4 regions of the Streptomyces sp. NPDC033174 genome follow, and region 1 is predicted to be linked to each of the others. Evidence: riboswitches for the same ligand, from Rfam matches in the RefSeq annotation. Region 1 holds a riboswitch; each other region holds the start of a gene.
What was found. Region 1 has a riboswitch for cyclic di-AMP ahead of ACZ5VC_RS31355 (LysM peptidoglycan-binding domain-containing protein). Riboswitches for the same ligand answer to the same signal wherever they lie in the genome.
Positions count from the first base shown of each region.

Region 2: another riboswitch for cyclic di-AMP. It lies ahead of ACZ5VC_RS22340 (M23 family metallopeptidase); the one in region 1 lies ahead of ACZ5VC_RS31355 (LysM peptidoglycan-binding domain-containing protein).
Region 3: another riboswitch for cyclic di-AMP. It lies ahead of ACZ5VC_RS20220 (transglycosylase family protein); the one in region 1 lies ahead of ACZ5VC_RS31355 (LysM peptidoglycan-binding domain-containing protein).
Region 4: another riboswitch for cyclic di-AMP. It lies ahead of ACZ5VC_RS13550 (M23 family metallopeptidase); the one in region 1 lies ahead of ACZ5VC_RS31355 (LysM peptidoglycan-binding domain-containing protein).

Region 1 covers NZ_JBVIPQ010000014.1:21,242-28,818, forward strand. Annotated here, with positions in the region: gene ACZ5VC_RS31340 (hypothetical protein) at 181-603, opposite strand; gene ACZ5VC_RS31345 (alpha/beta fold hydrolase) at 651-1,364, opposite strand; gene ACZ5VC_RS31350 (phytase) at 1,542-2,867, shown strand; gene ACZ5VC_RS31355 (LysM peptidoglycan-binding domain-containing protein) at 2,993-3,823, opposite strand; cyclic di-AMP (ydaO/yuaA leader) riboswitch at 3,826-3,981, opposite strand; gene ACZ5VC_RS31360 (serine hydrolase domain-containing protein) at 4,614-5,915, shown strand; gene ACZ5VC_RS31365 (hypothetical protein) at 5,979-6,185, opposite strand; gene ACZ5VC_RS31370 (SRPBCC family protein) at 6,339-6,800, opposite strand; gene ACZ5VC_RS31375 (VOC family protein) at 6,929-7,315, opposite strand.
Region 2 covers NZ_JBVIPQ010000007.1:55,314-62,890, reverse strand. Annotated here, with positions in the region: gene ACZ5VC_RS22355 (MBL fold metallo-hydrolase) at 1-335, opposite strand, end outside; gene ACZ5VC_RS22350 (carboxymuconolactone decarboxylase family protein) at 538-1,188, shown strand; gene ACZ5VC_RS22345 (SGNH/GDSL hydrolase family protein) at 1,435-2,241, opposite strand; gene ACZ5VC_RS22340 (M23 family metallopeptidase) at 2,403-3,365, opposite strand; cyclic di-AMP (ydaO/yuaA leader) riboswitch at 3,368-3,527, opposite strand; gene ACZ5VC_RS22335 (tyrosine-protein phosphatase) at 3,994-4,803, shown strand; gene ACZ5VC_RS22330 (DUF6126 family protein) at 4,834-4,983, opposite strand; gene ACZ5VC_RS22325 (helix-turn-helix domain-containing protein) at 5,025-5,612, opposite strand; gene ACZ5VC_RS22320 (aspartate aminotransferase family protein) at 5,811-7,232, opposite strand; gene dxs (1-deoxy-D-xylulose-5-phosphate synthase) at 7,229-7,577, opposite strand, start outside.
Region 3 covers NZ_JBVIPQ010000006.1:87,993-95,569, reverse strand. Annotated here, with positions in the region: gene ACZ5VC_RS20230 (cytochrome P450 family protein) at 33-1,292, shown strand; gene ACZ5VC_RS20225 (transglycosylase family protein) at 1,418-2,416, shown strand; cyclic di-AMP (ydaO/yuaA leader) riboswitch at 2,676-2,842, shown strand; gene ACZ5VC_RS20220 (transglycosylase family protein) at 2,848-3,537, shown strand; gene eno (phosphopyruvate hydratase) at 3,820-5,106, shown strand; gene ACZ5VC_RS20210 (FtsB family cell division protein) at 5,225-5,698, shown strand; gene ACZ5VC_RS20205 (DUF501 domain-containing protein) at 5,805-6,341, shown strand; gene ACZ5VC_RS20200 (Ppx/GppA phosphatase family protein) at 6,338-7,255, shown strand.
Region 4 covers NZ_JBVIPQ010000004.1:19,158-26,734, reverse strand. Annotated here, with positions in the region: gene ACZ5VC_RS13570 (hypothetical protein) at 67-444, shown strand; gene ACZ5VC_RS13565 (PLP-dependent cysteine synthase family protein) at 508-1,536, shown strand; gene ACZ5VC_RS13560 (MFS transporter) at 1,533-2,771, shown strand; gene ACZ5VC_RS13555 (PP2C family protein-serine/threonine phosphatase) at 3,157-4,323, shown strand; cyclic di-AMP (ydaO/yuaA leader) riboswitch at 4,570-4,704, shown strand; gene ACZ5VC_RS13550 (M23 family metallopeptidase) at 4,716-5,786, shown strand; gene ACZ5VC_RS13545 (PrsW family intramembrane metalloprotease) at 5,983-7,314, opposite strand; gene trmB (tRNA (guanosine(46)-N7)-methyltransferase TrmB) at 7,431-7,577, opposite strand, start outside.

The DNA of each region.
Region 1 (7,577 bases):
CTGCGGTGTGGTGGGGACCGCCCCGCGGCATCGGCGGGGGCATTCTCTTCGGCTGACCGTCACAGCCAGGTCCAAACACCAAAGTCCGCTTCGGGAAGCAACTTTGAGACGCGGGCCCGCGTCACGTCGTCGTGTCGAGGGTGCGGATACGGACGACTGCCGTCCCCTCGTGGGCGGATTTCAGCCGGTCGGCCGGGGCGCCGGGACGGCCGCCACGGTCACCGTGCCGTCGGGCAGGCACTCGATCAGGACGCCCCCGGAGAGCGGGTAGAGCCAGAACCCCGGCTGGACGTCCTGGATCTCCCGCGCGTGGCGAACCAGTACGCCGGCGGGCAGGACCACTGTGGGGACGACGAAGTTGCTCCAGAAGACGGCGACGAGATCTGCCCGGGCGACGTACGGGGCGAGCAGCTCGGCGGCCACGGCGGCCCAGGCCTCGTCGTCGGCGCACCATCGCTGGTCCACAAACGGCGCGGCGCTCCAGTCCAGCTCGCAGCTGTTCCGCACCGGGAACCGGTTCAGGCTCATCGCCTCGAGCCGGCGGCTGTCGGCATGGTCGAGCAGGAGAACGTCGTCGGCCGCCCCCTCCTGACGGTCGCTCATGAAGCGCGGCAGGTAATCGGAGCGGCTTCCGTAGCCATGGGGCCCCATCAGGTGGTCCGAGGCCCGGGGCCTACCGCCTCGAGGAGGATGCCCGCCAGCTCGCGCGGCCGGGAGAACATGGGCCAGTGGCCGGTGTCCATCTCCACCAGCTGCCACAGTTCGCTGGTGAGCAGCTCGGCCACGTCGTCGTTCGGCTCGGCCCCGTCGAGCAGGCACTTGATGTAGGTCGTCGGAAGTTCGGCGAGCGGGCGGGCCAGGACGGCGGGCTCGGTCAAGGTGGCGCCCGGGTGGGGCGTCGAGCCGCGCACGATGCGGGCGATCTGCTCGCCGGTGAGGCCCTGGCCGTCGTAGTCGGCTGCCGTCAGGGGCGGCCAGAAGCCGTCGTTCTCGGCTGTCGATGCCTCCACCATGGCCCGGCCGTCCGGCCAGCCGGAGACGAAAGACTCACCGTCGGCGGGCACGTTGGAGTCGACCAACACCACGCGGGCCAGCCGGTCACCCAGCCTCGCGGCGGCCTGGCCCACGGGGATGCCCGCGTAGCTGTGACCGACGAGGACGACGTCGTACAACTGCCGGTGTTCCACCTCGTCGACGATGTCCCGCACATGGGTCTGCTGTCCAGCGGCTACGCCCTGCTTCTCGGCGAGACCGGACAGCGTCAGGGCCAGGGCTCCGTGACCCGCCGCGCGCAGCTCCGCCACCACCTCGCTCCAGGCCCACGACCCCAGCCAGGTGCCTGCCACCAGTACGAAGTTCGTCATGGTGGCAACCTAGCCGAGGGGTCCGGCACTCCCGGTCGGGCACTCCTGGCCGGGCACCCATGGGCGGGCGGGCGGACGGCCGTTCGAGCGGTCGGATTCATCGCGCGCACATGTCCGCACCCCGCTCCGTACGCCGAGGCGTCATTCACCCGTACCACTCTCCCGACGGTGAAGGTCATGTCCCCGACACGTAGGAGAGTCTCTGTGACCAGGCTCCGCCCCCTCCGTTCGGCCGCGCTCGTGGTCGGCACGGCCCTGACGGCGCTGGCCGCGACCGTTCCCGCCGGCGCGCACTCCGCGGGATCGCTGCCGGGTGTCGTCGCCCGTGCGGAGACGGCCACGCTGTACGACGACGAGGCCGGTGGCAACGCCAACGCGGACGACCCGGCCATCTGGCGCAACCCCGCCGACCCGGACCGCAGCCTTGTCATCGCCACGGCCAAGGAGGGCGGGCTGCGCGTCTACGACCTGGACGCCCGCCAGGTGCAGTCGATCCCCGCACCTCCCCCGCCGGGTCCGGACGACGCCCCTGGCCGCTTCAACAACGTCGACCTGGTCCACGGTCTGCGGCTGCCGTCCGGACGCGCCGACGTGACGGTGACCACCGATCGCGGTCATGACCGTCTGCGGATCCACCGCATCACCCCGGGCCGGCCGGGCGGCCCGCTCACCGAGATCACCGACCCGTCCGCCCCGCCGGTCTTCTCCGCTAGCCAGGACGAGATCAACGACCAGCAGACCGCCTACGGCCTCGCCACCTGGACCGACCCGTCGACCAGCCGCTCGTACGCGCTGGCGAGCCGCCGCAACCGCACGACCCTGGCCCTTCTGGAGCTCGTCGCCACGCCCGCGGGCACGGTGACGTACCGCAGGATCCGAACCCTCGATCTCCCCTCGTCCTTCCGCCTGCCGAACGGCACTCCGTGGTCCCCCTGTGCCGAGCCGGGGGAACTTCCGCAGGTCGAAGGCATGGTCGTGGACCCGGCCAACGGCATGCTCTACGCCGGGCAGGAGGACGTCGGCATCTGGCGGCTGCGCGCCGATCTCACCGGCACCCCGGAGCTGGTGGACAAGGTCCGCGAGTACGGCGTGCCGGGTGTGTACGACGAGGCGACCGAGGAGTGCGTCAACGGGAGCGGTCCCGGCTACGGCGGCTCGCGCCTCGCGGCCGACGTCGAGGGGCTGACTCTGCTGACCGAGCCCGACGGGGACGGCTACCTGCTCGCGTCCAGCCAGGGCGACAACACCTTCGCCGCGTACGACCGGGAAGGCGCCGACGCGAACGAGTACGAGGGCGGCTTCCGCGTCGCCGCCGGCCGGACTCTCGACGGCTCCGAAGAGTGCGACGGCGCCGCCGTCCTGAACGCGCCGCTGGGCAGGAAGTACCCGCACGGTCTCCTTGTCGTCCAGGACGGCCACGACGCCCCGGCGGACGGGACGCGTGAGGCCACCGGCTTCAAGTTCGTGGACCTCGGGGAAGTCCTGGAGGGCATCGACGACTGACACCTCCGGCCTGGGCGCCGGGGTCGGGCCCGGCGCCGAGCCCCCGGAAGAACGCCGACAGGACGCCCTCGCGAGGAGGGCGTCCTGTCGGCGGGTCCGCCCCAGCGTGCTGAGGCGCGGGGGTACTAGTACGGGCCGTTGACGTTGTCGATCGAGCCGTACCGGGCGGCCGCGTAGTTGCACGCGGCGGTGATGTTGGCGACCGGGTCGTAGGAGTCCATCGACGTACCGGGCACGTGGTAGGCCTGGAAGGTCGGGTCGATGACCTGGAGCAGGCCCTTGGACGGGATGCCGGCCATGGCGTTGGAGTCCCAGTTGTTGATGGCCAGCGGGTTGCCCGAGGACTCACGCATGACGTTGCGGTGGATGCCGTCGTACGAGCCGGGGATGCCGTGCTTGGCCATGATGTCCAGCGACTCCCGGATCCAGCCGTCGAGGTTGTCGGCGTAGGTCGTCGCGGCCTTCGCGGCCGCGGGGGCCGCGCTCAGGGTGCTCGTCCGCGTGGAGCGGTCGGCGCGCTCGGGCTCGGCGGCGCGCTTCGGCGTCGTGGCCTTGGTCTTCGCCGCCTCCGAGGCGGCGGGCTCCGCCGCGATCGTCAGCTTGAGGCCGGGGCGGATCAGGGACGGGTTGCCACCGATGGCCCTGCGGTTGTCCTGGTAGAGCCGCTTCCAGCCACCGGTGAGCGAGTGCTCGGTCGCGATCTTGGAGAGGGAGTCACCGGGGACCACGCGGTAGATCCCGGGCCCGGCCTTCTTGGCGGCGGCCTTCGGCGCGGCCGCGACCGTCGACGTGACGCTGCTCTGTGCGGTGGCGGACTGCGCGGCGTTCGGCGCGGCACCGGCGGTGGTGGCGCCGATCACCGGAAGAACGAGCGCGGCACCACCGGTGCCCGCGACGGCGATACCTCGGGCGAGCGGGTTGTTCTTGGGCCGGCGGTGCTTTCCCTTTGCGGGCATGACGAATTCCTCTCCGGCGCCTGCGAGGTGAGCTGTCGGGTTCGGACTGGAGATGCCCGGCCGCAGTGGCTGCGACTTCACCCCAAGACGTTCCGGATTTCCGGATCGACGGCTTACCTGGGTCCCCCGCTCCTGCCGTGGATGAGTGGGTGCGGATTCCGGAAGGCGGCAGGATTCGGCGGTCCATCCGGATTGACCGTGACGTTAAGCGAGAGAGACGCGGCGAGACAAGGCCCGAATTCATGCCCGCATTCGACATGAGCGGTGAAGATCGCGAAAAGCATGTGATCGGCCCTGAAGTCGGAACTCAACTCTCTTTCCGCAGAACAGTTCTGGGCCGAGCCTTCATTCACCCTCACGATCGGTGACGTGATTGACATCACCTCGCATCGCAGCCGAAAGGACCTTTGCCACAACAGGAGTTGAGCAAGTGAAAAGTCAGCATAAGAGAGCTTCATTCATGCCTTAATGGGCCATAGAGGCAAACCGACGATAGGGGCAATATCGGACCCAATCGGGCATTCACCCCTCGCTCGGGGCGCCCCGCTCCCTCACGGTGCCTGTCGTGTCTGCCTCCGGGGAGGCCCGGGCGGACCCCACGACTGACAAATGTCATCCCTTCCTGTGATGCGAGTCGTCCTCTCGGAGGACGGCAGCACAGAGCCCCACGAATGAGGATGGAGGCGCCGTGCGCGCGGTGCGCACGAGCCGAGAGAACGGGATTCGTTCCATGCGCTTAACCAAGCCGGGCAGCCGCCCGAGCCGTCGGAGAGTTCGACTCGCGACTGCCGTGGCATCAGCAACTCTGCTGTCGCTCACCGTCGGTGTACTCCCCGCCCATTCCACACCCCTCAACTCCGCCCCCTCCGCCCGGTTCGCGGAAGCCGCCGCCCCGGCGGCGTATCTCCCCGAGCTCGACCGCGAGGCGCTGCGCGCATCGCTGGAGGCGTTGCACCGGGCGGGAATGTACGGCGCCTATTCGGCGGTCCGGGACGGATCCGAGCGGTGGCAGGGGGCGGCGGGCGTCGCCGACGTGAAGACCGATCGGCCGACGCGGCCCGATTTCGAGCACCGGATCGGGAGCATCACCAAGACGTTCACCGCGGTCGCCGTCCTCCAGCAGGTGGGCAAGGGGCACATCGACCTCGACGCGCCGATCGGCCGCTATCTCCCGGAGCTGATTCCGGGAGAGCGAGGCCAGAAGGTGACCGTCCGGATGCTTCTCAACCACACGAGTGGCATTGCCGATTACGTCCTTCCCGCGTTTCCCGGCCTGGTGGAGAATCCCGGAAAGACACTCGACGAGAACCGCTTCCGCCATGTTGCTCCGGAGGAACTGGTCCGTCTCGGTCTCGCGGCCCCGCCCGTCGTGGAGCGCGGCACGCACTCCTACTCGAACACGAACTACATCATCGCCGGACTGCTGCTGAAGAAGGCCACCGGTCAGGAGCCGGAGAAGTACATCGCCCAGCACGTCATCCGCAAAGCCGGACTTCGCCACACCTACTTCCCGCGCTCCCCGTACATATCGGGACCTCACGCCAGGATGTACGAGTCGATGTACGGCTATATCGATCCGCCCCGCGACTACAGCGTCTACGACATGTCGTGGGCCGGCACCGCCGGTGCGATGGTGTCGACGATGGCCGACCTCAACGACTTCTACCGCCGGTTGCTCGGCGGAAAGCTGCTCGGTGCCGCCGAGTTGCGGGAGATGAAGACGACCGTCCCGGCCTACGAGCCGGAACCCGGCCAGGAGGCGCGTATGCGCTACGGCTTGGGTCTGTACACCCTGCAGATGCCCGGCGGAGGCTGGTACTGGGGACACGACGGGGGTGTCTTCGGTGCCGGAACATGGGCCCTGTCCACCGAGGACGGCCGCCGCCAGGTCGCCATCGGCTACAACCTGATGAAGTACGAGCGGTACGACGACCAGAACCATCCGAAGCCGGACCCGATCGGCGAGGCTCTGGTCGGCTACGTCGACGGCGCCCTCAGCGGCCGGACGACGCCCCGGCTGCGACAGCCGGCACCCAGCACCCCGCTCCTCATGACCCACCCCTTCGTCACGCCGGAACAGCTGCGCGGCTGAAGGGCTTTCACGGGGTGAGGACGACCGCCCCGGCCGCGGTCGTCCTCACCCGCACAGCGGGTACTACGCCCAGGGGCCGGCCTCCTGGGTGTGGACATCGCCTTCCGCGACGCCGTCGACGGTCTCCTCCATCAGCGAACCGACGGAGGTGCCCTCCGGGAGATGGTCGAAGCCGGTGGTGTCGGCGGACGCGGACGGGGGCGGGGTGACGAGGGCCGTGACAATGCCTGCGGCGAGGGATGCGACGGCGAGCATGCTGCGCTTCTTCATGCCCGGTTCAACTGCTCACGCCCGCTCGGGTCACGGTCGGGTACTGGGCGGCGCAGCGGGGGCGGCACCGCGGCCGGGCCGGCGCCTCGCCTTCTGTGCGACGCCGCGCCCATGTCCGCGGCCGCGTCTCTGTCGATGTCCCTGAGGCCTCGTCTATGTCGATGTACCGGTGGCGTCCCGTTCCAGCAGGTTCTTGAGCGCCTGCTCGTTCTTCGGCATCTCCTTGCGGGCGAACGGGCGGATCACGAACGGGACGAGGACCTTCCCGATGCCGTGCGCCTCGAAGTCGAGAGACATGGTCAGGCGGGACCGCTCGCCGTTGTCGAGCGGTTCGATCGTGCCCTCCACGTCTCCACGGACCGGGCCGTCGACTCCGTGCAGGTGCCACCTTCTCGGCGGCTCGAATTCCGTGACCTCCATGGTCATGGGGAACTCCCGGCGGCCGACCCTGCGCCGCACGGCGACACGGGAGCCCACCGTGAGCGGTGCGTCGCTCATCGGGTGTGCCGACACGGCGCTCTCCTGCCATTCAGGCAGATGAGACGGGTCGGTCGCATAGGAGAAGACCTCTTCGGGGCGACGGGAAATGTCGATGCTTTCCCTGATCACGGCTATGCACCCTCTTACGCCCCCCATTGTTGTCTCTTCATACGAATGATCCCACCTGGGGGCGCCCGGCGCCAGGGGCGGCCAGGGGCCGCGACGAGGCGTGCGAAGCGGGCGCGCCAGAGGCCGGGCGGTGCTCAGCCCTCCTGGAAGACCGCGATGACATTGCCCGCCGGGTCCGTGAACCAGGCGACGGTTGGACCGCCCTCACTGCGGACGATGCCCTTGTCGTCCGCGTCGAAGCCGGGGTACCGCTCGAACCGCACGCCGCGACCGGTCAGCTCGTCGACGGCCGCCTCGATGTCGTCGACGGTGAAGTTGAGGACCGTGAAGCTCGCCGGGGTGTGCTTTTCCTTGGGGTAGACCATCACCTTCCCGCCGCCCCCGAGGGTCAGGTGGAGCATGTTCATGCCCTCCCCGCCGTCCTCCTCCACCGCGAGTCCGAGCGTGTCGCCGTAGAACTGCCGGGCCTTCGCGATGTCGTCCACCGAGAAGCTGCTGAACGCCTTCGTATTGCGGAACATGGCCGTCATTCCCTTCCAGCACGAGCCGATTGACCGCCTGCCAGGCCACACCATGGGCCACCCCGCCGGGACCGGCGCCACGCGCCAGCGGCCAGATGCGTCCCCGGAATCACCCTCCCGTGCACCCACCCGCGCCGGACGTCTCTTGACTTCACAAGACCCCCGGGCCACATTCCCCTGACACGGCATCAGAACTGTGGTCCGGGCACCTCTCTCCCCGCGGCCCCACGTGCCCAAGCCCCCGTACGTCACCGTCCCGAGT
Region 2 (7,577 bases), on a different contig from region 1:
TCGGCGAGGACGCTGGAATGCCCCATCCACGTGATCCGCAGGCCCGAGGCCGGAGGCTTCGCCAGTTCGGCGAGCGTGGTGGTGTGCACGGGGATCACGCCGAGGGGCGAGCGCCGCGACCGGGCTTCCTTCTGGAAGTAGATCTTCGCGAATTCGACCGAGGAACCCGACGGCCTGTGGCTGGCGGCCACCGGATTCTGGAAGACCCCGTCGGCGAAGTTCGGCGAGCGGCGGATCCGCTCCATCCGCTCTCCCGTGGGGTCCGCGCCGAAGGCCGCGGACCGCAGCGAGCGAAGCCGGGCACGCAGCGGATGAACAGAGCCAGCGCCGGTCACAGCACCTCCTGGTGTTCGGGGTCGTTCCATTATGGCCGCGGACGCCGCCGGTGGCGTTGTCGCAGGTGAGAGCCGTGTGACAGGGCGGGGGACAGGGAGAGGGAAAACAGTCGGTGATTTTTCGGCCGCGATGTCACATCTGACGGTGCCTCGTCCGTCTCCTCGGTGAAACGTCACCACGCGACACCCAGGGAGGCCCGTCATGGCCCGTATCTCGCTCACCCCGCCCCGCACGCTTTTCTTCCGTGCGATGGAGTGGTACTGCAAGCGGACCTACGGCAAGATCCTCGAACCGGCTCTCGCCCTCAGCCACAACCCGCGCGTCCTCCGCGCGGACCTGCGCTTCGAGCTGGCGGTCGGGAAGTGGAACACGCTGGACGCGGATCTCAAGGCCCTGGCCGTGATGGCGGCGGCCGCCTCGATCGGCTGCAGCTGGTGCATGGACTTCGGGCACTGGGAGAACCAGCGGCGGGGCATGGACGCGCGCAAGCTGCACGAGATCCCGCTCTGGCGCGACAGTGACGCGTACACCCCGCTGGAGCGCGACGTCCTCGAGTACGCGGAGGCGATGACCGCCAACCCTCCGACGGTCGAGGACGCACTCGCCGCGCGGCTGGTGGGAGCGCTGGGCGAGGCCGCGTTCGTGGAGCTGACCGCGATGGTGGCGGTGGAGAACCTGCGCTCGCGGATGAACGCCGCGCTGGGGCTGACGAGCCAGGGCTTCAAGGACCACTGCGAGATCGGCGAGGCCCCCACAAGGGGTGGGGTCGCCGAGGCCGGTGGAACCAGCGCGAACGGTGGGACCAGTGGGACCGGTGGCGTCCCTGAGGCGGCCGGCGCTGGTTCGCACTGAGACTGCCGCGCCCGGGGCGGGCCGTCGCCCGCCCCGGCGACGCGAGCCCGCGCCTGGAGCTCTGGTGGCAGGAGCCCGAGAGCTCCTGAGCCCGGGGGGGTGGCGCGAACCCGAGAGCCTGAGCTCCGGTGGCAGGAGCCCGAGAGCATGGGCTCCGGTGGCTCGAGCCCGAGCGGCCCGAGCCGCCGTGGCGCGAGCCCCGGCGCCCTGCGGCCCGGCGGTCCGCGCCCCGCCGGGCCCCCGAGGTCACAGCGGCAGCAGATCGGGGCGCTTCGGCTCGACGTGGTCGCCGGACGATTCGCCGCGGAGCCTGCGGCCGATCCAGGGCACCAGATACTCGCGCGCCCACTGGATGTCGTCGCGGCGCACTTCGAGGGCACCCCGGGGAGGCAGCGGCGGCCACGGCTGGTCGGGGTCGGCGGGCACCTCGAGGCCCAGGACCTGGCCGGCGCGCAGGGCGACCCGGGTATGGCCCTCGGCCGACAGGTGCAGCCGGTCGTTGTCCCAAGCCCGCCTGTCCTGAATGGACTTGAGGGACCACAGGTCGAGGACGGGGCATCCGTACCGGTCGGCGACGGCACGCACATGGCCGTTGTACGTGGCGATCTTGCCGCGGAGATGACGCAGCAGGGTCACACCGCGTGTGTCGAAACCGGTCGTGACCATCACGGTGCCCACGGCCGAGGTGAGGTCGGCGACGGCGCGCTCGAAGCGTTCGGCGACCTCGTCGGGATCGGTGCCGGGCCGGATGATGTCGTTGCCGCCCGCGCAGAAGGTCACCAGATCGGGGGCGAGTTCCTTCGCCCGGGGGACCTGCTCCTCGACGATCTGGTCGAGGAGGCGTCCGCGTACGGCGAGGTTGGCGTAGCGGAAGCCGTCGTGGTCCTGCTCCGGAAGCCGGTCGGCGAGGAGAACCGCGAGGCGGTCCGCCCAGCCGACGTACATTCCCCCGGGCCCCGGGTCCCCCACCCCTTCGGTAAAGCTGTCGCCGATCGCCGCGTACGAACCGAATACGCCTGTGCCACTGTCTATTGCTCTCGAACGGTCTGCCACGGGACCACATCCTTCCCTTACGGATGTGACCTACGCGACCGTAAGGAGTGGTTGACGGGGCGTGACATATGCCACCGGTCAAGATTCGCCCAAGCCGGAATAGACCGAGGCCCGGCACAGAAGTGCCGGGCCTCGGTACGGGATTCGCGCGGTGCGCCGGGTCAGATGGAGACGCCGTGCTGACGCAGGTACGCGAGCGGGTCGATGTCGGAGCCGTAGCCCGGACCCGTACGGATCTCGAAGTGCAGGTGCGGGCCGGAGGAGTTGCCGGTGGAGCCGGAGAGGCCGATCTCCTGTCCGCCGGTGACGCTCTGGCCGGAGGAGACCGAGAGGGACGAGAGGTGGCCGTACTGCGAGTAGCTGCCGTCGGTGTGCTGGATGACGATCTCGTTGCCGTACGCGCCGCCCCATCCGGCGGAGACGACGGTGCCCGGGCCGACGGCCTTGACGGTCGTGCCGGTGGAGGCCGCGAAGTCGACGCCGGTGTGGTAGCCGGAGGACCACATCGAGCCGGAGGCGTGGTACGGGGTGGTGACGCTCGGGCCGCTGACCGGGGCGGTGAAGCCGGAGGCCGACGTGGAGTCCGGAGTGGACGCCGGGGTCGAGGTCGACGGGGCGGACGCGCGGTCACTGCTGCGGGAGCTGCGCGTCGAGTCGTCGGCCTTGGGGGCCGCCTTGGGAGCCGCCTTCGGTGCGGCCTTGGGGGCCGCCTTGTGCGCGGGCTTGGCCTTGGCGGTGGACTTCGCGCCCAGCGTGAGCTTCATGCCGGGGATGATCAGCGAGGGGTTCTCGCCGACGACCTGGCGGTTGTCCTGGTAGAGCTTCTTCCAGCCACCGGCGAGGTGGTGGTCCGCGGCGATCGTCGAGAGGCAGTCACCGGCGACGACGGAGTACGTCTTCGGTGCGGCCTTGGCGGACTGCGCGGCAGCCTGCTGTGCCGCGGACTTCGCGGCGGCGGCGACGGTGGTCCCCTGCGTCACGGCCGGGGCGCTCGCCTCGGCGGCGTGCGCTCCGGTCGCGCCGATGAGCGGCAGAGCGACGACGGCGCCACCCGTTCCGGCTGCGACGAATCCACGCGTGATCGGGTTGACCTTGGGACGGCGATGCTTACCCTTCGCGGGCATGGCGAATTCCTCTCCGGCGCCTGCGAGGTGAGCTGTCGGGTTCGGGCTGGAGATGCCCGGTCGCGCTGTGGCGCGCCTTAACCCCGAGCCGCCTCCGGAAATCCGGAATCGGCGTTCTTACCTGGGTCCCCCGCTCCTGCCACACGTGGGTGGGTGTGAATTCCGGACGGTGGCAGGATTCGGCGGTCCATCCGGATTGACGGTGACCGTAGACGAGCCGCTCGGCGCTAACAAGCCATCGCATTCATTCGGCAATGGGCGCTGTGATATCGGCGCTGAATTCCGGTCACACTCCGTCGACTCCGGATCATCGATCTCCGTTGTGAGCAAGGAATTCGACTTCCGAGTTCCGCCACGGACTGTCACGTTTATGACGCTGCTCACGTGCCCGCACCCATCTCCCGCATTACCGGGGCACGTCATCTCGAATCACTTAATACGGACAGAACAGTCATTCCATGCGCATTGCACTCAACAGCAAATGTTCTACCGATTGCCGCCAGTTCCTCAGGAACCGGTGTGTCGGAAGGCTCCCGCCGAGATGATTGCCTCAGGAACCGATGTCGTATCGTCGAGGCCGCGCCGCGTCGGCGATCAGCGCCGACGGCAGAACACCTCAGGAGCTCTCGTGACGCAGCAGCTGCCGCAGGTCCCGTCGACCGAACCCGAGCTGACCGGAGTCCGGAATTTCCGGGACGTGGGCGGGCTGCCGACCGTGGACGGGCGGACCGTGCGGTACGGGCGGCTCTTCCGCAGCGGGCATCTGGCCCACGCCACCGATGACGACGCGGCCTTCCTCGCCGGTCTCGGGCTGCACACGATCTTCGACTTCCGCAACGCCGCCGACCAGAAGGTGGAGGGCCCGGACGTCGCCCTGCCCGGCGTACGGAACGTGAACATCCCGCTCAACGACCCTGCGGACGGCAAGGAGTTCTGGAAGATGGTCAGCGGTGGCGACCTCGCCCAGCTGCGCTCCCTCCTCGGCGACGGCAAGGCCGCCGCCCGCATGACGCGGACGTACCGCGAGATCATCACGGACCGCACCGCCGAGCACAGCCGTGTCCTGCACGCCATGGCCGAGGACAGCGTCCCCGCGCTGATGCACTGCGCGGCCGGCAAGGACCGTGCGGGCCTCTCCATCGCCGTGTCCCTGCTCGCGGTCGGCGTCGAGCGCGAGGCGATCGAGACGGACTACCTCAAGTCCAACGACCCCCACCGCCGTTACAAGGTCCGCCGCAGCAGCACGTCGGCCGAGGCCATGTCCCCGGAGGTCATGGAACTGCTCGGCCCCCTCTTCGACGCGCGCGCGGAGTACCTCTCCGCCGCCTTCGACACCATCGAGACGAACTGGGGCAGCGTCGAGCGGTACCTCTCCGAGGGCCTCAAGCTCGCCCCGGAGACCCGCGAGCGGCTGCGCTTCGCCCTCCTCCAGGACTAGCGGGAGCCCAGAACCGGCGGGGAACCGGCCCTACTGGTTCTGACCGCCGAGCAGGAACAGCAGATAGAGGAACGCCGCGAAGAGGTGTCCGGCGACCAGGTAGGCGAAGAGGCGGATGACCAGCCCCCGGGGGAACTTCTTCTCCTCGGTGGACGGTACGGATGCTGATTTGTCGGACATTCGAGGGTCCTTTTCGTGAGGACGGCGGCGGCGAGGGCGGGTCAGCGGCGAGGGGCTCCGCCACCGAGGCACAGCTCGGCGGCGGGACTCTGCAGCAGGGTGTGGACGAAGAGCAGCTCGGCGCCGCCGCGCGTGGCGGCGCCGATCCGGTGCGGGGTGAGCGAGTCGAAGTGCGCGCTGTCCCCCGGCTCGAGGACATGCACGGCGTCGCCCAGGGCGAGACGCACCCGGCCTTCCAGTACGTGGAGCCACTCCTCCCCCGGGTGGACACGGACCAGGTCGTCCCGGGTGGCGTACGGGACCTGGACACGCAGCGCCTGCATGGCCCGTCCGGGCCCGCCGGCCTGGTGGTAGATCCATCCGTCCGCCTCGGCGGGCTCGGCGCTCCCCGCGCGGACGATGGGATCCCGCTCGGGCGGCACCTCCCCGAGCAGTTCGGACACCGTGGTGCCGTAGATGCGGGCAAGGGCGAGCAGCATGGGCAGCGAGGGCTGCCGACGGCCCGTCTCCAGCCGGGAGAGGTGGGCCGGGGAGAGTCCGGCGCGACGGGCGGCCGTCTCCAGGGTGAGCCCCTGGCGCCGGCGCAGGCCCCTCAGCCGGGGCGCCACGTCTGGGAGGGCGTCCGGCATCACGTCGCCGTCGAACGTGTCGTCGACCGCGCCGTCGGACACCACAGTGCCCGGCGCCCGGTCCGGGAGTTCCGCGGACGACGCCGCCCCGTCCGCTCCTGCGGCAGAATCGCTCATGGGTCCATTGCGCCAGGGTTTTTCCTCTGGGGCAATTTTCTTGCCCCAGAGGCAAACCCGACCGTCGGCGGTCCGCCGGGTTCAGCGCTGTGCGACGGCCTGCTTGACCAGCGTTCTGCCGAAGTCCCACATCAGCCCGCCCCCGCCGTGGGCCTCGTCCATCACGGCGGTGAAGGCTTCCACGAACCGGTCCACGTCCGCGTCGTCGATCACCAACGGCGGGATCAGCTTGATCACTTCCATGTGATCGCCGGACACCTGCGTGAGGATCCGGTGCCGCTGGAGCAGCGGCACGACGACCATCTGGGCGAAGAGTCCCTTGCGGGCCGCCTGGAGCATCGTCCAGCGGCTGCGCAGACCGAGCGACGACGGCCTGCCGAACTCGATCCCGATCATCAGCCCGCGTCCGCGCACGTCGTGAAGCAGTTCGTACCGGGGTACGAGCGCGGCGAGGCGCGAGCGCAGCAGATCACCGGTACGGCGCGCGTGGGCCACGGTCTCCTCGTTCTCCATCACCGAGAGGACGGCGAGCCCGGCGGCCATGGCCTGGGCGTTCGAGCCGAAGCTGGCCGAGTGGACGAGCACACGGTCCATGGACGAGTAGACCTTCTTGAAGATCCAGTCCTTGCCGAGGGTGGCGCCGACGGGCACATAGCCGCCGGAGAGCGCCTTGGCGACGCACACCAGGTCCGGTTCGACCCCCATCTCGTGCTGGTAGGCGTAGAAGTCGCCGGTCCTGCCGAGGCCGGTCTGCACCTCGTCGGCGATCAGCAGGGCCTTGTGCCGGCGCAGCAGCTCCTGGGCGGCGCCCAGGAACCCCGGCGGGGCCTCGCGCACGCCCTTGCCCTGGATGGGCTCCACGACGAACGCGGCCACGTCCCCCTTCCGCAGCTCCCGCTCCAGGGCGGCGAGGTCTCCGAGCTCGATCGCCGTGTCGGGCAGCAGCGGTGCGAAGCCGTCCCGGAAGCCGCTCTCGCCGTTGACCGACAGCGAGCCGGTGGTCAGGCCGTGGAAGGCGTGGGCGCAGTAGAGGATCCGCGGCCTCCCGGTCGCGAAGCGGGCGAATTTGAGCGCGGTCTCCACCGCCTCCGTACCGCTGTTGCCGAAGAAGACCCGGTCCAGGTGAGGGCTGTGGGCGAGCAGCTTCTCGGCGAGCAGCCCGGGCAGCGGCTGGCAGTCGAACCGGGTCAGATCGGCGAGCGAAGCGTCGAGGACGTCGTGCAGGGCCTTGCGGACGACCGGATGGTGGCGGCCGAGGCCCATCACCCCGAAGCCGGCCAGCATGTCGAGGTAGTCGTTGCCGTCGGCGTCCCAGAAGTGGGCGCCCTGCGCCCGCTCGTAGTACTTGTCGAACCCGAGGGTGTGGAGCATGCGCGGCAGCTGGTGGTTGAGGTGTCGGGTGTGCAGCTCGTAGCGCTCCGCGCCGCGCTCGGCGAGCAGCCGACCCAGGTCGAAATCCTTGCTGGTCGGCGCCCCCGTCGGCGTCCCCATCGGCGTCGTCATCGACCGTTCTCCTTGGGCTTTCCGGGTTCCCCGGGATCCTTGGGCTCCCGCGGCTGCTTCGGCACCACGGATTCCTTCATGTCGCCGGCCTCCGGGGACGGCGACCTCTCGTACTCCGTGGGCTCCGGCGCCCCCTGGTCCTCGGGGGCCTCGCCGGGCCTCCTGCGTGCCAGGGCGGCGCTGATCCGTCCCGCGATCTCGACCGGGGTCAGTCCGATGTCGGCCAGGACCTCACCGCGCTTGCCGTGTGCGAGGAACTGCTCCGGGATGCCGAAGGTGCGCAGTGGCACGTCCACATCCGCGTCCCGCAGCGCCTGCCCCACCGCCGAACCGACCCCGCCGGCA
Region 3 (7,577 bases), on a different contig from region 1:
TGAGCGCCCCCCGGGCCGGTTACCGTCGACCCATGCACGACCAGCCGCACCCCGCGCCCACGCCCGGCCCCGAGCTCTTCACATGGGAGTTCGCCACCGACCCCTACCCCGCCTATGCCTGGCTGCGCGAGCACGCCCCCGTGCACCGGACCCGGCTGCCCAGCGGGGTCGAGGCCTGGCTCGTGACGCGGCACGCGGATGCCAGGCAGGCGCTCGCCGATCAGCGGTTGTCCAAGAACCCCGCGCACCATGACGAGCCCGCGCACGCGAAGGGGAAGACCGGGATCCCCGGGGAGCGCAAGGCCGAGCTGATGACGCATCTGCTCAACATCGATCCGCCCGACCACACCCGGCTGCGCCGGCTCGTGTCGAAGGCGTTCACCCCGCGCCGCGTGGCGGAGTTCGCGCCGCGTGTGCAGGAGCTGACGGATCGGTTGATCGACGGCTTCGTGGAGAAGGGGAGCGCGGACCTGATCCATGACTTCGCCTTCCCGCTCCCCATCTACGCCATCTGTGACCTGCTCGGTGTCCCGCGCGAGGACCAGGACGACTTCCGGGACTGGGCGGGCATGATGATCCGGCACGGCGGCGGCCCGCGCGGCGGGGTCGCCCGGTCGGTGAAGAAGATGCGGGGCTATCTCGCCGAGCTGATCCACCGCAAGAGGGAGGAGCCGGGGGACGACCTCATCTCGGGTCTCATCAAGGCCTCCGACCACGGCGAGCACCTGACCGAGAACGAAGCCGCCGCCATGGCCTTCATCCTCCTTTTCGCCGGTTTCGAGACCACTGTCAACCTCATCGGCAATGGGGTGTATGCCCTGTTGCGCAACCCCGGCGAGCGGAACCGGCTCCAGGAGTCCCTCGCGGCGGGGGAGTACGGGCTGCTGGAGACGGGGGTGGAGGAACTCCTGCGTTACGACGGACCCGTGGAGCTCGCGACATGGCGCTTCGCGACCGAGGACATCACGCTCGCGGGGGAGCGAATCGCCGCTGGGGATCCGGTACTTGTGGTGCTCGCCGCCGCCGACCGAGACCCCGCCCGCTTCGACGAGCCCGACACCCTCGATCTGTCCAGGCGTGACAACCAGCACCTCGGCTACGGGCACGGCATCCACTACTGCCTCGGCGCGCCCCTCGCCCGGCTCGAGGGACAGACCGCGCTCGCCACGCTGTTGACCCGGCTGCCCGATGTGCGGCTTGCGGTCGATCCGGCCGATTTGCGCTGGCGTGGGGGGCTCATCATGCGTGGACTGCGCACGCTTCCGGTGGAGTTCACACCCCGCCAGAACTGACGGGTCGTCAAGACTGTGACTTTTATGTGATCTCCTCTGCATCGACTTGTGACTGACGTTCGAATGCCGCTACGTTCACCGTCAATCTCAACCGAGTCACACCAGTCACACGGAAGGCAACCCGTATGCGCTCCGGGAACGGACGGCACCGCCGACCTCGCCAGGCCCCCGCCCTCATCGTCGCGGCAGGGGTGACCGGATCGGCCATCGCCATCCCTCTGCTCGGGGCGGGCTCCGCGTCCGCCGCCGACGCCGCCACCTGGGACCGGGTCGCCGAGTGCGAGTCCGGCGGGATGTGGAGTGCCGACTTCGGCAACGGAATGTACGGCGGCCTCCAGTTCACCCAGGCCACCTGGGAGCGCTTCGGCGGTACGGACTACGCCCCGCGCGCCGACCTCGCCAGCCGGTCCCAGCAGATCGCGGTCGCCGAGAAGGCGCTGGCCGCGCAGGGTGCCGCGGCATGGGCCACCTGTGCCGGGATAGCGGGGCTCACGAACGACGGCACCACGCCGGGTGTCGACCCGGGTGACGAGCCGGGGTCCGCCGGGACCGCGACACCCACCGCGCCCGCCACCCCGCCGACCCCCACGACGCCCCTCCTCCCCACCGACCCCACCGCGCCCGTCACGCCGGCCCCCGGTACGGAGCCGTCGCAGCCCGTCGAGTCGCTCACCCCCGGCGCTCCCGCGCCTTCCGGGACCGGACGGACCCCCGACGCCGGCACCGGCAAGCACCGCGGCGCACCCTCCCCCGAGGAGACGACCGGGTCCACGGGTGCCGATGCGGGCAATTCCATCGATGAGCGCGACAACGGACAACACGCCTCACGAGGTGACGTTTCCACCCGAGACGCATCCAACCTCCCGGATGCGGGTGTTACGGGTGATACGGGCACGAATCCTGGCGGCACCGAACCGGCCGAGGCGGGCAAGGGCGGCAATGCGGACAAGGGCCCGGCCGTGTACACCGTCCAGCCCGGCGACAATCTCTCCGCCATCGCGGAGGAGCAGGACGTCGCCGGCGGCTGGCCCGCCCTGTACGACGCCAACCGGCAGACCGTGGGCGGCGATCCGGACCTCATCCTCCCCGGCCAGAGCCTCGATCTGGGAGCGAAGCAGGGGTAGTTCGGGCGCCTATGTCCGCTTCTGTTCAACTGAGACATGAGTCTCTTTGCCCCAACTGGCGCCCCTTGGCCGTGAAGTCCCGCTCTTCCCTGCCTCACCTGCGCAAATGCCGCGCGAGGGAAGGTAAGTAGGGCGGGATTGCCCCTGATGTCCGTCTTTGAACTTGAGGCGGGTCTGTGTTTACGGTCGTCACCGCTCGCCATCGCGGGCCCCACCGACCGGAACGCCGAGTCCTGCCGCCGGTCGAGGGGAACAGTCGTCGCGTCATGCGCCGAAGGCAGGAGCGGGGGACCCAAGGTAAACGCCGGGCCCGGTCGTTGAGACAGACGACCAGAGGACCGGCTTGGGGTGAAGTCGCGGACACGCGACCGGGCACCACCAGCCCGAACCCGACAGCTCACCTCGCAGGCGTCGGTGAGGGGAACAACTCCATGCTGCTTTCCGGCAAGAACAAGCACCGCCGCCCGTCCAAGGCCGTCCGTTTCGCCGCGTTCGCCGGCATCACCGGTGCCGCGGTCGCCGCCCCGCTGCTGGGCGCAAACGCCGCCTCCGCCGCCACCACCTCCGAGTGGGACACCGTCGCCCAGTGCGAGTCGGGCGGCAACTGGTCCATCAACACGGGCAACGGCTACTACGGCGGTCTGCAGTTCTCGTCCTCCACCTGGGCCGCGTACGGCGGCACCGCCTACGCCTCCTCCGCGGACCAGGCCTCCAAGTCGCAGCAGATAGCCGTCGCCGAGAAGGTGCTGGCGAGCCAGGGCAAGGGTGCCTGGCCGAGCTGCGGCGTGGGCCTGTCCGGCGCCTCGAACGACTCCGGCTCCGCCGAGCCCGCTCCGGCCGCCCAGCCGAAGCAGCCCGAGCGCAAGGCCGAGCAGCCGACCACCCGCAGCCAGCAGCGCACCGCCCCCAAGGCCGAGGCGAAGAAGACCGTCACCACCCCGACCGGCAAGAAGGTCAAGAAGGGTGATGGCGAGTACAAGGTCAAGGGTGGCGACACCCTGAGCACCATCGCCGAGGCGAAGCACGTCAAGGGCGGCTGGGCGAAGCTCTTCGAGCTGAACAAGGACATCGTCGCGGACGCCGACCTCATCTACCCGGGTCAGCAGCTGCACCTCAAGTAAGGGCCTGTTCCACGACGGCCCCGTAGTGACCACCCCGGTCCGGCGCGCCCTTCCCCCGTACGCGCCGGGCCGGGGTTTCCCGCGTCCAGGGCACGGCCTGCGCGGTTACCGCCCAGTAGAACTTGTGTCGTTTGCCCCGCAAAGCAGGCCCTTGGGTCCTTTTTCGTCCCACGGTCCGGGCGCCCGGCTGGCCTGGGCCCCGGAGCCGGTTAGGCTCTTGTCGCAAGGCCAAAGAGACCCTGCACCGCATGCGTCACATCTAGCTTCACATCCCAGAAGGAGATGCTCGTGCCGTCCATCGACGTCGTCGTAGCCCGGGAAATCCTGGACTCCCGAGGCAACCCCACGGTCGAGGTCGAGGTGGGCCTCGACGATGGCAGCACCGGCCGTGCTGCAGTTCCGTCCGGCGCCTCCACCGGAGCGTTCGAGGCCATCGAGCTCCGCGACGGTGACCAGAGCCGCTACCAGGGCAAGGGTGTCGAGAAGGCCGTCCTCGCCGTCATCGAGCAGATCGGCCCGGAGCTCGTCGGCTACGACGCCACCGAGCAGCGCCTGATCGACCAGGCGATGTTCGACCTGGACGCCACCGACAACAAGGCCTCGCTCGGCGCCAACGCCATCCTCGGCGTCTCCCTCGCCGTCGCGCACGCCGCCTCCGAGGCGTCCGACCTCCCGCTCTTCCGCTACCTCGGCGGCCCGAACGCGCACCTGCTGCCTGTTCCGATGATGAACATCCTGAACGGCGGCTCGCACGCCGACTCCAACGTGGACATCCAGGAGTTCATGATCGCGCCGATCGGTGCCGAGTCGTTCTCCGAGGCGCTGCGCTGGGGCACCGAGGTCTACCACACCCTCAAGGCCGTCCTGAAGCGCAAGGGCCTGTCCACCGGCCTCGGCGACGAGGGCGGCTTCGCCCCGAACCTGGAGTCGAACCGCGCCGCGCTCGACCTCATCCTCGAGGCCATCAAGGAAGCCGGCTACGCCCCGGGCAAGGACATCGCGCTCGCGCTCGACTGCGCCGCCTCCGAGTTCTACAAGGACGGCAAGTACCAGTTCGAGGGCCAGTCCCGCTCGGCCGCCGAGATGACCGAGTACTACGAGGAGCTCGTCTCCGCGTACCCGCTCGTCTCCATCGAGGACCCGCTGTTCGAGGACGACTGGGCCGGCTGGAAGGCCATCACCGAGAAGCTGGGCGCCAAGGTGCAGCTCGTCGGTGACGACCTGTTCGTCACGAACCCCGAGCGCCTCGCCCGCGGCATCGAGGAGAACTCGGCCAACGCCCTGCTGGTCAAGGTGAACCAGATCGGCTCGCTGACCGAGACCCTGGACGCCGTCGAGATGGCCCAGCGCAACGGCTTCAAGTGCATGATGTCCCACCGCTCCGGTGAGACCGAGGACGTCACCATCGCCGACCTCGCCGTCGCCACCAACTGCGGCCAGATCAAGACCGGCGCCCCGGCCCGCTCCGAGCGCGTCGCCAAGTACAACCAGCTGCTGCGCATCGAGGAGATCCTCGACGACGCCGCGGTGTACGCGGGCCGCTCCGCCTTCCCGCGCTTCAAGGGCTGATCACCGCAGCCTGATCCCCCGGGCCCTCGGGCCCCGGGGAAGCGCAAGTCTCCGTACGTCCCCGGCCATGGTCCCGTACCGTGTCCGGGGACGTACCACGTGACAGGGGAGGCGAGCGATGGCCGGGAAGAACCGGGACCGGTTCTCCACCGCGACCAGGATCCGGCTGCTCGGCGAGCAGACCGCGGCCCGCGTCTACCGCTCCCAGACCCGCAGACAGGCCCGCCGCTCCCGGCTCACCGGCCGCGCGGCCTTCCTCGCGCTGGTCGTCTGCTCCCTGATCGTGGCGCTCGCCTATCCCATGCGGCAGTACGTGTCGCAGCGGAACGAGATCGCCGAGCAGGAGCGGCTGGCCACCGAGGCCGCCGAGCGGGTGGAGGAGCTGCGCGACGAGAAGGCGCGGCTCCAGGACCCGGCCTATGTGAAGCGCCTGGCCCGCGAGCATCTGCACTACGTTTTTCCGGGCGAGACCGGCTTCACCGCGAACGACCCGGACGCGGCGCGACAGCGCCGGGGCGACCAGGGCGGGGCCGACCTCCCCTGGTACTCCAACCTCTGGGACGGCGTCGACCGGGCCGACGGGAGCCGCTGACCGCCGGGCCGGGGGATGATGGGGGCGCGGGCCCCGGCCCGCAGCGCGCGGGCGCCGTCCCGTACGCCCCTTCGAGCCCACTTTCGACGAGAAGACAGACGCAGGCATGGAAACGCCCCCTCCGCAGACCGAACGCACCGAGCCGACCGAGGCGGACGTCGCAGCCTTCAAGGAGCAGCTCGGCCGCCCGCCGCGCGGCCTGCGCGCAATCGCGCACCGCTGCCCCTGCGGCAACCCCGATGTGGTGGAGACCGCCCCCCGGCTCCCGGACGGCACTCCGTTCCCGACGACGTACTACCTGACGTGCCCCCGGGCCGCTTCGGCGATCGGCACGCTGGAGGCGAACGGCGTGATGAAGGAGATGTCCGAGCGTCTTCAGAGCGATCCCGAGCTGGCCGCCGCCTACCGCGCCGCGCACGAGGACTACATCGCGCGCCGTGACGCCATCGAGGTCCTGGAGGGCTTCCCGAGCGCCGGCGGTATGCCGGACCGGGTGAAGTGTCTGCATGTGCTGGTCGGTCACTCGCTGGCGGCCGGTCCCGGGGTGAACCCGCTGGGCGACGAGGCCCTCGCGATGCTGCCCGAGTGGTGGGCCAAGGGTCCGTGCGTGATGCCCTGCGGCGACAAGGAGGCCACCGCATGACCCGGGTCGCGGCCATCGACTGCGGTACGAACTCCATCCGGCTGCTGGTCGCCGACGTCCACCCGGAGACGGGCGGGATCGTCGACCTGGACCGGCGGATGACCATCGTCCGGCTCGGCCAGGGCGTCGACAAGACGGGCCGGCTCGCGCCCGAGGCGCTGGAGCGCACCTTCGCCGCCTGCCGTGAGTACGCGGCCGTCATCAAGGAACTGGGAGCCGAGCGGCTCCGGTTCGTGGCCACCTCCGCCTCCCGCGACGCCGAGAACCGCGACGACTTCGTCCGCGGTGTGGTGGAGATCCTGGGTGTCGAGCCCGAGGTCATCAGCGGCGACCAGGAGGCCGAGTTCTCCTTCACCGGTGCCACCAAGGAGCTGGCCGGGGACGAGGGCGAGCACCTCGTCGTCGACATCGGCGGTGGCTCGACCGAGTTCGTGGTGGGCAACGAGCACGTGGCGGCGGCGCGTTCCGTCGACATCGGCTGCGTACGGCTGACCGAGCGGCACATCCGCAACGACCCGCCGACGGCAGCCGAGATCGCCGCGATCCGCGCCGACGTCGAGGCCGCCCTGGATCTGGCCGAGGAGACCGTGCCGCTGCGCGGACCGCGCACCCTCGTCGGGCTCGCCGGGTCGGTGACCACGGTCGCCGCGATCGCGCTGGGGCTGAAGGAGTACGACTCCGCCGCGATCCACCGCTCCACGATCTCCCGCGACCAGGTCGCCGAGGTGGCCGGGCGGCTGCTCGCCTCGACCCACCAGGAGCGGGTGGCGATCCCCGTCATCCACCCGGGGCGGGTCGATGTCATCGCCGCGGGCGCGCTGGTGCTGCTCGCCGTCATGGAACGCACGGGAGCCCCGAACGTGGTGGTCAGCGAGCACGACATCCTCGACGGGATCGCGTTTTCCATCGCCTGACGGGGGCCGAACCATCGTCTCAGGGGGCCCGGAGGCCCCTGGGACGACAATCCGTCGGGGAAGTTCGTGAAGTTCTTCACAAGGAAAAGGGCTCTGAGGGCCGCCGAAGAGGGGTTGTGGACCCCCTGGGCGCACTCTCGGGGCCCTTCCGCGCTTCTGACGCACGGGTCTTGGGGTGTTTCGGGGAGGTGAACCGAAGCGGTGGTCCAGCGTTGCGAACGGCTCTCTGGGCCAGCTCACAAGGGGTGAGCAACGTCCCCCGATACACCCTGGTTCCTTCGCCACGCCATGACCTCGGTCACGTGGGCGGCGGAGTGTAGCA
Region 4 (7,577 bases), on a different contig from region 1:
GCGTGTCCGAAACCCGGCCCGCCTCTTTGGCCGCACCCCAGTGCCCACCGTAGTGTCGCGGGCACCATGAGTGACAGGGTGGAAGTGACGGTAGGGAGGCGGCTGCCCGCCTTCGTCCTCCTGCTCGCCCTCGGTGCCCTGCTGGTCAGCGTCTGCCACGGCTCGCACGGGCACACGCTCGCTCCCGTCGGCGGCGCCACCCTCTCCGCTCCCGGACTCCCGCACGGCTGTGACCGGTCCGAGGAGCGCTGGACCTTCGACGCCCATCTGCCCACGCAGGCGACGGCGGCCCCGCTCGTGGCGCCGGGCACCGACGGAGCCGTACCCCTGGCGTACGAGAAGGTCGCGCCGGCCGATCCGCGCGCCGGCCGGGCGGGCGATCGCGCCGGGCCCTGTACCGGGCCGGGGCGTCTGCTCATCGCCCTGGGAGTCGACCGGAACTGAGCCGGGTCCTGCACATCCACGACCACGGCTTCGTCTCCGCGCACTCCAAGGACGTACCCCACCATGAGCAGACTGCTGTCCCTCGCCGAGCAGACCGTCGGCAACACGCCCACCCTCTGGATCGACGAGAGCCCCGGTACCGGTTACTGGGCCAAGCTCGAAGGCTTCAACTCCGGCGGGATCAAGGACCGCGCCGCCCTCTACATGGTCGAGCAGGCCCGCCGCCGCGGTGAGCTGCGCCCCGGCGCGCCGATCGTCGAGTCAACCTCAGGGACGCTCGGGCTCGGTCTCGCGCTCGCGGGCGTCCTGCACGGCCATCCGGTCCATGTCGTCACCGACCCCGGCCTCGAACCGATCGTCGAGCGGATGCTCGTCGCCCACGGCGCCCGCGTCCATGTCGTCGCCGAGCCGAGCCCCCGGGGCGGCTGGCAGCAGGCCCGGATGGACCGGGTCGCCGAGTTGCTCGGCGGCCTCGACGGCGCCTGGTGGCCCAACCAGTACGGGAATCCGGACAACCCGGCGGCGTACGGCGGGCTCGCCGCAGAGCTCTCCGGCCGGCTCGACCGGATCGACGTCCTGGTCTGCGCGGTCGGGACCGGCGGCCACTCCTCCGGCATCGCCCGCGCCCTGCGCGCGACGACGATGCCCGCCCTGGAGCTCGTCGGTGTCGACAGCGTCGGCTCGACCGTCTTCGGCCTGCCGGCCGGTGAGCGTCTGATGCGGGGGCTCGGCTCCTCCATCCACCCGGGCAACGTCGACCACGACGCCTTCGACGAGATCCACTGGGTGGGGCCCGCCGAGGCGGTACGGGCGGCGCGGACCCTGGCGGCCCGCCAGTTCGCCACCGGCGGCTGGAGCGTGGGCGCGGTGGCGCTGGTCGCGGGCTGGCTGGCCCGCACCCGGCCGCGCGGGACCCGGATCGCCGCCGTCTTCCCCGACGGCCCGCAGCGCTACTTCGACACCGTCTTCAGTGACGACTTCTGCGCCCTGCACGGCCTCCTGGACGGGCCCGTGCGGTCCGAGCCCGCCACGTACCGCGCCGCCGACGAGGTCGACGGCTGGACCCGGCGCGCGCTGGAGCGCGTCCGTTGAGGCGGATCCTGCGGCAGAGCCGCAGCTTCGAGCCGGCCGTACGCCTCCTCTTCGCCAACCAGCTCACCATCAACCTCGGCTTCTACATGCTGATGCCCTACCTCGCCGCGCATCTGGCCGACGGCCTCGGCATGGCGGCGTGGGCGGTCGGCCTGGTCCTCGGCGCCCGGAACCTCTCCCAGCAGGGCATGTTCCTGGTCGGCGGCGCGCTCGCCGACCGGCTGGGCTTCAAACCGCTGATCGTGGCCGGGTGCGCCCTGCGCACGGCCGGTTTCGGGGCTCTTGCCTTCGCGCAGTCGCTGCCGGTGCTGCTCGCGGCGTCGGTGGCCACCGGGCTCGCGGGGGCGCTGTTCAATCCCGCGGTACGCGCCTATCTGGCGGCGGAGGCGGGGGAGCGGCGCGTCGAGGCGTTCGCGCTGTTCAACACGTACTACCAGGCGGGGATTCTGCTCGGGCCGCTGATCGGGGTGGCGCTGACGGGGGTGTCCTTCCGGCTGACGTGCGCGGTGGCCGCGCTGCTCTTCGCGGCGCTGGCGCTCGTACAGCTGCGGCATCTGCCGGTACGGACGGCCGGGACGGCCCCGGGCGAGCGGGGCGAGGGGCGGGGGCAGTTCCGGACGGTCCTGGCCAATCGGCCGTTCCTGTTGTTCGCGCTGGCGATGACCGGGTCGTACGTCCTGTCCTTCCAGGTCTACCTCGCACTGCCGCTCGCGGCCGGGTCCACCGCCGTGACCACCGCGATCTTCGTCGTCTCCGCGCTGGTCACCCTGGGGGGCCAGCTGCGGATCACGGACTGGTGCAAGCGGCGGTGGCCCGGGCAGCGGTGTCTGGTGGCCGGGCTCGCGCTGCTGGGCGCGGCCTTCCTGCTGCCGGTCGCGGTGGGCGGGATCGCGGGGTTGCTGCTGTGCGCGGCGGTTCTCGCGGTCGGGAACGCCGTCCTCTATCCGTTCGAGATGGACACCGTGGTCGCGCTGTCCGGCGGCCGGTGGCCGGCCACGCACTACGGCCTCTACAACACCGTGTGCGGGATCGGCATCACCCTCGGGAACCTCGGCACGGGCGCGCTGCTCGGCGTGGGCGGGTGGCCGGCCCTGCCGTGGCTGGTGCTGTGCGCGGTGGGGCTCGGCTGCGCGGGAGCGGTGGCGGTGCTCGCGCGGGGCGGGCGGCTCGCGCCGGACAGGCCGCGCGAGGAGACGGAGGAGGAGTCGGGCGAGGGGGTGCGGAAGGGCGCCTGACTCCGCGCGAACGCCGGGTCTCCAGCAGTACCGGGCCGCGGCCCAGCACGCGGAGCGCTCGCTGCAGCTCCGCTCACCCGCCTACGCCCGGAGCCGGCTCTTCAGCCGGATGGTGCTGGCTTCGGCCCGGCTCGGCCTCGGCGAGCTGGACCAGGCGTGCGCCCTGGGCGCGGAGGCGGCGCCGGGTCCCGCAGGGCCCGTCGGGTGGTCCGTGGCCCGGTGGGCCGGGCGGTGGGCCGGGCGGGTGGACCCTTCCCCGGTTGGCCGATGGCGAGTCGCCGCACGGCGCGGCTACGGCCAGCCTGGGTGGGGCGCGGTACCGTCCGCAGCCGTCCCCTGCCTTCCGCGGGGCGACTCCAAGGCGGACCGGGCAGGGAGAGCACAGGTGGGGCGACCATCGCGGGGCGGCGGCACCGACGGAGGACGGGGAGGCGGGGACCGGAGCGAGCGCGCGCGCCGGTTCATCCGGGCGCTGCCCGCGCTTCTGATCGTCGGCGGGGTCGTCTACGACCTGGCGACCCCGCCCACCTTCACCGCCGCTCCGCTCTTCTCGGCCGCCCCGCTGATCGCGGCGCCGTTCTTCTCCCTGCGCACGACCCTGGTCACCGGCCTCGCCGCCCTGGCCGCAGTCCTCGGACTGCACATCTACAACGGCACGATCGGCAGGGTCCCGGCGCTGACCGAGATCCTCACCGTGTTCACCGTCTCCGCGCTGGCTCTGCTCATCAACCGGGTCGTCCGGCGCAGCGGTGAGCGGCTGGCGTCCGCGCGGGTGATCGCGGAGACCGCTCAACGGGCGGTGCTGCCCGTTCCCGCCGAGCGGATCAGCGGGCTGCACATCGCGGCGCGGTACGAGGCGGCGCAGGCGGACGCGTTCATCGGCGGGGACCTCTTCGCCGTGCAGGACACGCCGTACGGGGTCCGGCTCGTCGTCGGGGACGTACGCGGCAAGGGGCTCGACGCCGTGGAGGCGGTGGCCATCGTCATCGGGGCCTTCCGGGAGGCCGCCGAGCAGGAGAGAACCCTGGAGGGGGTGGCGCAGCGGCTGGAACGGGCGCTCACCCGGGAGGGCGCCCGCCGGGACGACCTGGACGCCTTCGAGGGGTTCACGACGGCCGTGCTCGCCGAGATCCCACGGGGGGCCGGCGTGCTGCGGGTGGTGAACCGCGGCCATCCCGAGCCGCTGCTGCTGTACGCCGACGGGGGCCTCGGCCGGGTGGAGCCGTCCGAGCCGGCGCTGCCGCTGGGCATGGGAGACCTGGCGGCCTGGCCGGACCGGGCCGACGAGGCGCCGTACCCGCCGGGCGCGACCCTGCTGCTGTACACGGACGGACTGTCCGAGGCGCGTGACGCGAACGGCGTCTTCTACGACCCCGCCGCGCGGCTGGCGGGGCGGATCTTCCCCGGGCCCGGGGAGCTGCTCGACGCTCTGGTGGACGACGTACGGCGGTACACGGGCGGCGGCTCGAACGACGACATGGCGCTGCTCGCGGTGAGCAGGCCGGGAGAGGGTCAGCCCGCGCGGCGCAGGACGATGCCCGTCGTGCCGTAGCCGACGGGGCACACGCTGCGTAGTGGAAGGGCACAACTGCGCATAACAGTTGACGAACGATCAGATCGAACGGGTTTCCGGCGGCTCGCGGGTGGGCTCCCAACTCGCCCGTTTGCGCCTGGTTGTCGCTCATAAGTCCTGGTGAGGGTGGGGAATGATCAAGGGGAACAGCTTGGAATCCGCACCCCCGTCTATTAACGTTCGATAACGCAGTGCGGTCGTCACAACCGTCGCAAGAGGCGGCACCGTGCGCACGCGCCGAATTCCGCAAGGGAACCGGGGAACCACCACCTTGGGGTGAATCGGGTCGAATTGGGCCCGTAGGAGACCTTCCTGCTCCGAACCCGTCAGCTAACCCGGTAGGCGAGAAGGAAGGAAAGGAGTACGCCTCCGTGGCGTCCAACACCCCTGCCCCCGAAGCCCCCTTCGACTCGTTCGGTGCCTCGGGTGCCGCGGGCGCGGGCACCGACACGGTGTGGGAGGAATGGAATCCCACCGAGGACTCCGTCCGCCCCGTGCGTGGCCGGCACCGCGTTGCCAAGCAGCGCTCCAACTTCGCCCGCAGCTCCACCGTCCTCGGCGTCGGGGTCATCGCGGCCGTCGGCGGGGCCGGCATGGCCACCGCGCAGGACAAGCCGCCGGTCTCCATATCGCTGCCCGACCTGCCGGACGCGATCACGGACCATGTGCCGGACGCCTCCTCCCTGCCGGGCATCGGCTCCCTGATGGGGGACGCGGACGGCGGCGAGACCACCGACGGGCAGAACAACCCCGCTCCCCTGACCACCGCCTCCCTGGCCACCGACGCCGGCCCCGGGCAGCGCAGCGGCGCCGACGCGGGCGAGGCCCTGCGCGCCCGGATCCTCCAGCAGGCCGAGCAGCAGAAGGCGTCCGCCGACGCGGAGGCGAAGGCGGCCTCGGAGAAGTCCGCCGCCGAGCAGGCCGCCGCCGAGGCGAAGGCGCAGCAGACGGCCGCGCAGAAGGCCGCGGCCGAGGCGAAGAAGAAGGCGGACGCGGAAGCCGCGGCCAAGGCCGAGGCGGAGCGGCTGGCCAAGCTGGCCGCGAGCTACTCGCTTCCGACCTCCTCATACACGATCACCTCCACCTTCGGTCAGTCCGGTTCGATGTGGTCCTCGGGCTATCACACGGGTCTCGACTTCGCGGCCCCGACGGGCACGCCGGTCAAGGCCGTGCACGGCGGCACCGTCAAGTCGGCGGGCTGGTCCGGCTCGTACGGCTATCGGATCGTCCTCGAGCTGGAGGACGGTACGGAGGTGTGGTTCTGCCACCTGTCGTCGATGACGGTCGGGGCAGGGCAGACGGTCGGGACCGGGGAGACCATCGGGCGGGTGGGCGCGACGGGCAATGTGACGGGCCCGCACCTGCACCTGGAGGTCCACACCCCGGGTGGCGACGGCATCGACCCCGCCGCCTGGCTGCGGGACAAGGGCCTCAGCGTCTGACGGCCGCGCCCGCAAGCCCGTCCGCGCGCTCTGACGCGCCTCACCGCGAACCGCCCGGCCGAGCGCACCGCCCGGCCGGGGCGGTCCCACTCCCGTGAGCATCTGACGGTTGCCGGTGCTCGCACCGTCGCGCCCTCGCACGCCGGCAGCCTGGCGACACCCCCCCGACGCCATGGCTGCCGGTTTCTCCGCAGGGTCAGGAGCGGTACGGGTTGTAGGAGCCGTAGTCCCGGTACGGCGGCGGTGTCCACACCCGGCCCGTGGCCCGCGCCGCGTACGTCAGCGACGGCGCCGCTATCCCCTTGCGCTGCCACAGGTGGTGCAGCAGCTCCTGCTCGCGCGCCATGAAGTCCGGGCCGGCCGCGCCCCGGTGGGCCCGGTGCCGCAGAAACGCCAGGCTCGTCGCGAACGCCTCGTACTCGGCGACCGCGCGGGCCGCCGCCGGGCCGTACGTACGCGCCGCGAAGTCCCTGGCCATGCCGCGCGCCCGCATGGAGGAGAGCGCGAGGGGCTCGGCGGGTGAGAGCCAGCCCGCCGCCGCGTACGCGGGCAGCGATCCGGATATCGTGCGCAGCTCCCGCTGCCGGGTCCATATCGCCAGCCAGGTCAGCAGCCCGAAGGCCGGGACCATGAACGCGCCGTAGACGGCGTAGAAGCCCCACGGGCCGAACAGCGACGACGATCCGTTCCACAGCGCGTGCATGCCCATCGCCAGGGCGAGTCCGAGCAGGGGCAGCACGGTCCGCAGGACGCGCCGACGGCGGGCGAGGAGCGCCGCGACACCGAACCCGATGCCCGTCAGCACGGTGAACAGGGGATGCGCGAACGGCGACATCACGATCCGTACGAAGAAGGTCGCCGCGGTGACGGAAGCGAGACCGCTCGTGCCGAACTCCTGGTCGTCGCCGAAGGCGTTGCCGAGATAGAGGATGTTCTCGGTGAAGGCGAAGCCGGTCGCCGTGAAGCCGCCGACGACGACGCCGTCGACCAGGCCGGTGAAGTCCCGTCTCCGGAACAGGAAGATCAACATGATGGCGGCGGCCTTGGCGCTCTCCTCCACCACCGGGGCGATGACGGTGGCGCCGAGGGTGTCCGCGGAGGACGGGTCGGCGGTCGCGGTGGCGATCCAGCGGGTCGCGAAGGAGTTCGCGAGGATCGCGACGAGCGCGGCGGCGCACGCTCCCCAGGCGAAGGCGAACAGCAGATTCCGCCAGGGGCCCGGCTCGACGCGGTCCAGCCAGCGGAACGCCGCCATGAGGAGGGGGACGGGGAGGGTGGCCAGACCCAGACCCACGAGAAAGCCCTCCGTGCCGGTCTGCTCCCGCACGATCCCCAGGATCACCAGCCCGCACAGCGCGAGAACGGTGAACACCGCGACGAGCCGCACCATCCTGCTGCGCCAGAAGGCGCGGCGCGGCGCGTAACGCCACTGGGCGCGCTCCGGCACGGCCGCGAACGACGGCTCGGCCTCGAAGGCCGGGACCGCTGGGCGCGGATGCGAATGCCGTGCTGCGTGCGAAGGAGACACCCGATGACCCTAGCGAGGGCCACTGACACTCGCGACGGACTTCCGCGTGCGGCCGCCTCCCGCTGTCCGGCCGCCCCCGGCCGTTCCGTGCTCTCCGGCCGTCCTGCCGCCTGCGGCTACTTCCGCCGGAACAGGAGGTCGTGCACGACGTGGCCCTTGTCGAGGCCCTGCCCCTCGAAACGCGTGAGCGGCCGGAAGGCGGGGCGCGGCGCGTAACCGCCGTCGGGCGCGGTGTTCTCGAAGTCCGGATGCGCGGTGAGCAC